One region of the Brevundimonas sp. PWP3-1b1 genome, then DNA from elsewhere that is predicted to be linked to it. Evidence: predicted binding sites of a transcription regulator. Region 1 holds the regulator's gene; the other holds the start of a gene.
The links. Region 1 encodes LexA, which represses DNA repair genes until DNA is damaged. Its sites were predicted from a motif close to ATGTTCNCNANNTGTTCT; they were not measured.

Region 1 (4,425 bases):
CGAAATGGTCGCCGCGCCAATCGCGCCCGCAATGAGCGAGCCGACCGTGATCGAGGCCTGGGTCGTGGACGTCGACAGTCCTGGCCAGAGGGGCGCGCGGATCGTGATTGCACCGGTCTGGGTACGGGGGCTTACGCCAGATCAAACGCCCGTGCGTTTGCGGGCGACGGTGCGAGGCGAACCGCCCAGACCAGGCGAGGCGATCCGTCTCTTCGGCATCCTCAATCCCCCACCGGCGCCGGCCAGCCCCGGCGCCTATGATTTCGGCCGCAACGCCTTTTTCCAGGGTATGGGCGGTGTGGCCTTCGCCCTGGGTGAGACGCGGTCGGCTGATCTCGCGCCGCCCCCATGGCGGCTTCGGTTGGCGATGGCCGTAAATGGCGCGCGTTATGCCTTGGCGGAGCGGATCGTGGCGCGCCTGGGCGAGCGGACTGGCGGAATCGCCGCCGCCATGACCACCAGCCACGAGACCTGGATCAGTCAGGAGGACATGGACGTCATGCGGGATTCGGGCCTGGCGCACATCCTGTCGGTGTCCGGGCTGCACATGGCCATTGTCGGCGGTTTCGTCTTCTTCGCCGTGCGTCTGAGCGTGGCGGCTTGGCCTTGGTTGGCCCTGAGGGTTCACGGCAAGAAGGTCGCGGCCGTGGCGGGACTGACGGCGGTGGGCGTCTATCTGGTGGTGTCGGGTGCGCCGCCCCCGGCCGAGCGAGCGGCCATCACCGCCTCCATCGCTTTCCTGGCCATCCTGCTGGATCGGCAGGCGGTGACGATGCACGGCCTGGCCGTCGCGGCCTTCATCGTCCTGGCCATCCAACCGGAAGCCATCGTCACGCCGGGCTTCCAGATGTCGTTCGCGGCGACCGCCGCCTTGGTCGCCCTGGTCGAGGCCTGGCCCAAGCGGACGCGAGAGATTTCCGCCCCGTGGCCGATTCTGGCGATCCAACGGTTCGGCGGCTGGTTGACGGCGGCCGTGGCGGCCAGCGTCGTGGCGGGGCTGACGACCGGGCCGTTCGCCATGCAGCATTTCAATCGCACGGCAATGTACGGGTTGCTGGCGAACCTGGGCACCTCGCCAGTCGCAGACTTCATCCTGATGCCGGCCCTGGCCATCGGCGCGGCGTTAGAGCCGCTGGGATTGGGCGGGCCTTTCCTGGCGGTTGCGGGATGGGGCGTCGATCTTATGCTGGCGATCGGAACCTGGACGGCGGGGCTGCCGGGGGCGGTGCGGACGGTGGCCAGTGCGCCGGACTATGTCCTGCCGATCGCCTTCCTGGGGGTGCTGTTCGTCTGTCTGTGGCAGGGACGACTGAGGTGGCTGGGCCTGCCGCTGGCGGCGGCCATTCTGGTCTGGCCGCGCGCGCCGACGCCGGATCTGTGGATCGGAGACGGGGGGACAAACGCCGCATTTCATCGCGAGAAGGAGGCGGTCGTCGTCAGGCCCGGCGTGCGGGAATTCGCCGTCGATCTCTGGTCACGACGGCGCGGCCTGACCATGACGGATCGGCCGGAGACGGGCTGGGCTTGCGAGCGCTTTTCTTGTCGGCCAGAGGCTGAGCAAGTCGGTCCTGTCGCGATCTGGTGGGGACGCAAGGCTCCCGGTCCGGCCCAGATGGAGGCCCTATGCCGCGCGGCGCCCGTCATCAGCGTGCGCGCGGTCCTCACATCGATTCCAAGCGCTTGTCAGGAACGCCTGGTGCTCGACGCCATCGATTTCGCCAGAGGCGGCGCGATCGAATTATGGCGTGTCAGTCCGTCTGAAACGGATCGATGGCGCGCCGTCTGGACGGCCGACGTGCGGGGCGACCGCCCCTGGGCACGCCAGCCGAACCCGGACGTCAGTGATAGCGGCGCATGAGGCCGACCAGCTTGCCCTGAACGGCGACCTGATCCGACCCGTAGATCTTGGTTTCGTAGTTGCGGTTGGCGGGCTCCAGCGCGATGGAGGCGCCCTTCTTGCGAAGCCGCTTCAGCGTCGCGTGTTCGCCTTCGACCAGCGCCACGACGATCTCGCCCGAGGAGGCGTTGTCCGTCGATTTGATGACCACCATGTCGCCGTTCAGAATGCCCGCCTCGATCATCGAATCGCCTTCGATCTCAAGCAGGTAGTGTTCGCCCGAGCCCAGCATGGATTCGGGAACCGGGTAGCGCGCCGTCTCGTGCTCGATGGCGTCGATCGGCGTGCCGGCGGCGATCTTGCCCATCAACGGCAGCTCGCGGGTGTCGTTGGCCGCAAGGGGCGCCAGTGCGCGGCCGCCGCCGCCTTCGATCACGTCAGGCTTGAACCCGGCCCGGCCGCGCGGCGCGCCGGCCGTGGCCTGCTCGGGCAGTTTGGTCACTTCCAGGGCGCGGGCGCGGTGGGCGAGGCGGCGGATGAAGCCGCGTTCCTCCAGCGCCGTGATCAGCCGGTGGATGCCCGACTTGGACGCAAGGTCCAGCGCCTCCTTCATCTCGTCGAACGAGGGAGAGACGCCCGTCTCCTGTATCCGTTCGTGGATGAACATCAGCAGTTCGTGCTGCTTGCGCGTGAGCATCGCCAGGCCCTCATGCGCCCGCCGACGAATCGGAACGGGCCGTGAACATTTGTCGATGTTCTGTAAGTGTTCCTTCCTAATGTCAACTTAACAGCGCCCTTGGGACGCCGCGTGACGCGAGGAAGGCGATCAGGCCGCCAGCAGTTGCCGCGTCGCCGCCTCGACATCGGCTTGTCGCATCAGGCTCTCGCCGACCAGAATGGCCTGGGCATGGGCGGCCGAGACGCGCTCGACGTCCTCAGGCGTGAAGATGCCGCTTTCGGCGACCAGCAGGGCGCGGACAGGGCTGAGCATCGAGAGGCGCTCGGTCACTTCCAGGTCGACCTCGAAGGTGCGCAGCGACCGATTATTGACCCCGACCAGATCGCCGCCCAGCGCACAGGCGCGGGCCATCTCTTCCTCGTCGTGCGTTTCGATCAGGGCGTCCATGCCGAAGCGCTCGGTTTCGGACAGCAGTTCCGCAGCCAGCCGATCATCGACCATGGCCAGGATGATCAGGATGCAGTCGGCGCCCAGGGCGCGGCTCTCAGCGACCTGCCAGGGATCGACCAGGAAATCCTTGCGCAGGCAGGGCAGGGCCACTGCCTCGCGGGCCTGGCCCAGATAGGCGTCATCGCCTTGGAAACTGGGTCCATCGGTCAAGACCGACAGGCATGCCGCGCCGCCCGCCTGATAAGCACGCGCCAGGGCCGGCGGGTCGAAGTCGGGACGGATCAGCCCCTTGGAGGGACTGGCCTTCTTGATTTCGGCGATCAGAGCCGGACGGCCGGTCTCTTCTACCACACGCTCTAGGGCGGCGCGGAAACCACGCGGAGCCGAAGCGGTGCGGGCCAGCGCCTCGATCGCGTCCTGTGAGGTCGCGGCCATGCGGGCGGCGACGTCTTGGCGCTTGTAGGCGGCGATATGGTCCAGAACGTCGGTCATGCGGGGTCTTGGCTTTCCAGCGGCGTGGAGGTGATGCGGGCCAGACGCTCCAGCGCCTGGGCAGCCCGGCCGTCGTCAATGGCGGCGGCGGCGAGGACAGCGCCTTGGGCAAGGTCGGTCGCCCGGTCCGATACCACGAGAGCGGCGGCGGCGTTCAGCAGCACGATGTCGCGGTAGGGACCGGCCGCGCCCGCCAGCAGGGCGCGCAGGGCGACGGCGTTCTCCTCGGCGTCGCCGCCTCGGATGTCTTCGATGGAGGCGCGGGGCAGGCCGGCGTCCTCGGGCGTGACTTGGAAACGGCGAACCGCGCCGTCCTTCCATTCCGCGACTTCGGTCGATCCAGCGGTCGCCAGTTCGTCCAGGCCCTGTCCGTGCACCGTCCAGGCCCGGGTCGTGCCAAGGCGGCCCAGCACCTCGGCCAAGGGCTCCAGCAGGCGGGGATCATAGACGCCCATGACTTGGCGCTTCGCAGACGCCGGGTTTGAAAGTGGCCCCAAAAGATTGAAAACGGTGCGGAAACCGATCTCGGCCCGGACGGGCCCGACATGGCGCATGGCCCCGTGGTAGGCGGGGGCGAACAGGAAGCAGATGCCGGCCTCGTCCAGCGCCTTCCTCTGCTGGGCCTGATCCGCCATCAGGTTCACGCCAAGGATCGACAGAACGTCGGAAGACCCTGATTTCGATGACATAGCTCGGTTGCCGTGCTTGGCGACCTTCAGGCCCGCGCCGGCCAGAACGAGGGCGGCGGCCGTGGAGATGTTGTAGGTGTGCTGACCGTCGCCGCCGGTGCCGCAGGTGTCGATCACCTCGTAGGGATGATCCAGCGTCAGCGCCGCCTCACGCATGGCGCCGGCGAAGGCGGCGATCTCATCCACCGTCTCGCCGCGCATCCGCATGGCGGTGACGGCGGCGGCGACTTGCGACGGGGTCGGCTCGCCGCGCAGGCAGGCGGCGAAGAAGTCGTGCG
Region 2 (4,425 bases), 280 kb from region 1:
GCAGCAGGGCCTCCAGCCCCTCCAGTCGGCGCGGCGGCATGACGATCAGCAACAGGCCCTCGGGCGCACGCAGCAGATCGCGCAGGCCGATCTCGCAGTGGCCCTTCTTCGCCCGTCTGTTGCCCAGGGTCAGCAGGCGGCACAGGCGGCCCCAGCCTTGCCGGTCCTCGGGATAGGCCAGGATGTCCGACGTCCCGTCGTTGAACCGCAGCCGCGCGCCCAGGATCAGCTTGAAAGCCTTGGCTCGCGCCTTGATCTCCTCCGGGTCGATGTCGACCGGAAACGAATCCTCCACCAACACCGTCTCGCCGGGACCGCCGCCCTGGCGCACCCGATCCGGCGGCGACCAGCCCTCCTCGCGCAGTGTCTTCAACGCACTCCACGCCCGCACCACCCCGGCCAGGGTGTTGCGGTCCGCCAGACCCATGCCGGTGTGGCCGCGCAGGATGGCGCTCAACACCAGATGTTTCGGATGCGACGCCCCTTCCAGGAAGGAGAAGTTGCTGCGCGTCGCCAGCTCGGCATAGGCGGTCACGCGAAGACCCCGTGCACGAACCAGCGCGGCGCTGGCTCCTCGCCGTAGAATCCGGAGCGGAACAGCCAGAACCGCCGGCCCTCCTGGTCTTCGACCCGGTAATAGTCGCGTGTCGGTTCCAGCGGGCGTTTCAGGGTGCGCCACCATTCCGGCGCGATGCGTTCGGGGCCTTCGACCCGGACCAGGCGGTGATCGACTCGCCGCCAGATGAAGCGGTTCGGCGGGTGGTCGGGCACCTCGGCCGTCGCCAGAACGGGTTGGGGCGGATCGAACATCTGCAAGGGCCGCAGAGGCGGGTCGGCGGGATCAGGTTCGGGCCAACCTTCGTTGCCGCTCGCGGGCATTGCCGCGGGCGCCAAAGCTGCAGGTATGAGCCGAACAGCACGCTCGGGCCGGTGCGACCCCACCGGCTCGAACCGGCTGACCGCCTCCGGTCCCAGGCGTGCGGTCAGGCGATCGACCAGCCGCCCCAGATCCTCCGCGCCCGGCGCAGTGGGCTCGAAGCCGCGCTGGCGCGAGGCCAGTCGATCCGCCACCGGCACGGACAAGCGCAACTGGTCAAAGCCGAACCCCGGCTCTAGAGGCCGCGCCAGCGCCGCCAGTCGTTCGCGAAACAGGCGCAGGACTCCGGCCGCGTCGCGGCTGGGCCGTCCGGTGCGGACGGTGATGTGACGCACCTCGCCGTCCAGGCGAAAGAAGCCCACCTGAAAGGCCCGCCCCCCCTGACCGCGCAGGTCGAGCTGATCCATGGCCTCGACCAGCAGGTCGCCGATCACCGCCTCGATGTCGGTCGTCTCCGTGATTGGTTCGACCCGGATCCGATCGACCGAAATCAGCGGGACCAGCCGTTCGGGCCGTATCCGTGCGTCCTCACGCCCCAGCACCCGGTTCAGTCGCGTCGCCGCCGCCGCGCCGAACCGGGCGGCGATGGGGGCGGTGGGGCGGTCGGCCAGATGCGCCAGGGTCTTAAGCCCCGCGCGCGACAAGGCCTGGGTCTCCTTGTCCGACAGCTCCAGCGCCGCGACCGGCAGGCGGCGTAAGGCCTGGCTCTGCCCATCGCCCTCGTGGATTCCACCACGCCCGAACCGGGCCAGGGCGCGCGCCGCCTCGGGCGTGCCGGCCATGGCCAGACGAACCGCCAGACCCACGCCCTGCGCTCGTGCCGCAACCGCCCGGACCAGCCCCTCTTCGCCCCCGAACAGATGCGCGCAGCCCGTCACGTCCAGCGCCAACCCGTCCGGCCCGTCGGTCGCCGCCATCGGGGTGAAACGGCCGAAATCCAGCAGCACCCGCTTCAACAGGGCCGCATCCGCCTCTGGCCTGTGCGTGACCACCCGGATGTCCGGCGCCCTCGCCCGCGCGTCGGCCAGGGTCATGCCTGGCGACAGACCCAGCGCCAACGCCGACGCATTCGCGGCCGCCAGACGCAGCGCGCCCTTCACCTTCTCGACCAGCACGGTCTCCGGCTCAGCCGAAGCGTCGGACCGCCCCTCCTCGCGCCGCAGCCGATCCGTCGGCAGCAGGGGAAACCAGACCGCCAGGTAGCGCCGGTCGTTGCGACTGTTGATGTTCGGCATTCCGCCCGCCTTGTTCGAAGACTCCGCGCTCACGATCCCACTCCAGGGTCCAGGCGTTCGGCTGCGCGCCCAGCCGATGCCGCAACAGTTCGACCGCATAGGTCGGATGACCGGGCGCCTCCGCCTCCAGCGCCCGTGACAACGCCCCCCTGACGCGCCACCGCGTCTCGGCCGCGCTGGGCTGGGGCTGAGCCGCCAGCCGGATCAGGATCGCCGTCGCTCGCCCCTGCCCCGCCGCCATCGACAGACGTCGCGTAGCGGTCAGGCTCAGCACCTTGCTTTCGCCCCAGGCGGTCAGCAGCACCGCCCCCACTGCGCCGCACGCCAAAGCCTCCTCGCCCGCCGCCAGAAGGTCCTTCGTCTCCTTGACGCGCACCAACACGACCCGCCCGGGATCCAGCCCCATCTCGCGCAGCCCCGGCCCATGGATATGTCCCGTCTCCAGCCCCGCCATGGCCTGGACTCCCCAGACCACAGGTCGATCCCCCGCCGCCCGCTGCACCAGACCCAGAGCAAACCCCAGGGCCGCCGTCGCATCGGGCGTGGTCGCGGCGTAGATCTCGTGCAGCGCATGGGTCGCCAGCCCGCCGACATGCCGATCCGCCGCCTCGCAACCCAGCTCGAAACGCGTGTCGTCGACCGGATGGCCGTCGGCCTCCAGGGTTCTGAGATGCTGGCGAAGGGCTTCAAGATCGCGGCCGGACCGCACAATAGTTCTCCTTTTGTTCTCTCATATGCCGCCTCCACCGGGTGAGGAGTCAAGCGGAGTCCCAGCTTGGCCATGGGAATTTATTCCGCCCCGGCCGGGCGCCGCGCATATCGGGAATACTTGACTTTGACGCAGGGGCTTCTATATCGCCACCAGCCTCGGGACAGGTCTGCGATCCGCGCCGCCCGCTCGCCCAAAGAGGGGCGGTTCCGTTGCTGCTATGCACGCAGACGCTTTCCACCCCAAGGATTCATGACCGAATTTTCCCAACTGGGCCTCTCGCCCACGACCCTGCAGGCCGTCGCCGACACCGGCTACACGACCGCCACCCCCATTCAGGAACAGGCGATCCCCGTCGCCCTCGCCGGCCGCGACGTGCTGGGCATCGCCCAGACCGGCACCGGCAAGACGGCCGCCTTCACCCTGCCGCTGGTCGATCGCCTGTCCACCGGTCGCGCCCGCGCCCGGATGCCGCGCGCCATCGTCCTGGCCCCGACCCGCGAACTGGCCGACCAGGTCGCCGAAAGCTTCGCCAAATACGCCAAGGGCACCAAACTGACCTGGGTGCTGCTGATCGGCGGCGTCTCCATGGGAGACCAGGTCGCGGCCCTGAACAAAGGCGTCGACGTCCTGATCGCCACGCCGGGCCGCCTGCTGGACCTGTTCGAACGCGGCAAGATGATGCTGAACGGCGTCGAGATCATGGTCGTGGACGAAGCCGACCGCATGCTCGACATGGGCTTCATCCCCGACATCGAGAAGATCTTCAAACTGACGCCGCCGCGTCGCCAGACCCTGTTCTTCTCGGCCACCATGCCGCCCGAGATCACCCGCCTGACGGCCGCCTTCCTCAAGGATCCGACCCGGATCGAGGCCTCGCGCCCGGCGATGACCGCCGACACCATCACCCAGTATGTCGTCCGCATTCCGACCTCGGACCCCAAGGCCAAGCGCACCGCCCTGCGCGCCCTGGTCGGCCGTGAGGACGTGCGCAACGGCATCGTCTTCTGTAATCGCAAATCTGAAGTCGACATCGTCGCCAAGTCGCTGAAGCAGCACGGCTTCGACGCCGCGCCGATCCACGGCGACCTGGACCAGTCGCAACGCACCAAGACCCTGGCGGACTTCCGCTCGGGCGCGCTGAAGATCCTGGTGGCTTCCGACGTCGCCGCGCGCGGCCTGGATATCCCGGACGTCAGCCACGTCTTCAACTACGACGTCTCGCACCACGCCGACGACTACGTCCACCGCATCGGCCGCACCGGCCGCGCGGGCAAGCTGGGCCAGGCCTTCATGATCGTGACCCCGGCCGACGACAAGTCGCTGGATAAGGTGCTGAAACTGATCAAGATGGACCCGCAGGAGCTGGTTCTGGACGGCATCGACTTCGCCGCCATCAAGGACGGCCCCGCCCGCGACGACAAACGCTCCGGCGGACGCGAACGCACGGGCGACCGCAGCCGCAGCCGCTCGCGTAATAGCGGCGCCCCCGCCGCCGAGCCGACCGAAGTAGTCGCCGCCGTCGCGGCGCCCCAGGCTGCTCAGCCTCAAGAAACCGAAGCGCCCCGCAGCCGCAGCCGTCGCAAGGCCCGTCCGGAAGCCGC

Region 2: ACP69V_RS08410 (ImuA family protein) is a predicted target of LexA. The motif match lies at 2,824-2,841, and genes of this name have one in related genera.

Annotation. Positions count from the first base shown of each region.
Region 1 covers NZ_JAFCTO010000001.1:1,421,581-1,426,005, forward strand. Annotated here, with positions in the region: gene ACP69V_RS06940 (ComEC/Rec2 family competence protein) at 1-1,858, shown strand, start outside; gene lexA (transcriptional repressor LexA) at 1,839-2,534, opposite strand; gene trpC (indole-3-glycerol phosphate synthase TrpC) at 2,664-3,458, opposite strand; gene trpD (anthranilate phosphoribosyltransferase) at 3,455-4,425, opposite strand, start outside.
Region 2 covers NZ_JAFCTO010000001.1:1,704,597-1,709,021, forward strand. Annotated here, with positions in the region: gene ACP69V_RS08400 (error-prone DNA polymerase) at 1-535, opposite strand, end outside; gene ACP69V_RS08405 (Y-family DNA polymerase) at 532-2,112, opposite strand; gene ACP69V_RS08410 (ImuA family protein) at 2,003-2,821, opposite strand; gene ACP69V_RS08415 (DEAD/DEAH box helicase) at 3,074-4,425, shown strand, end outside.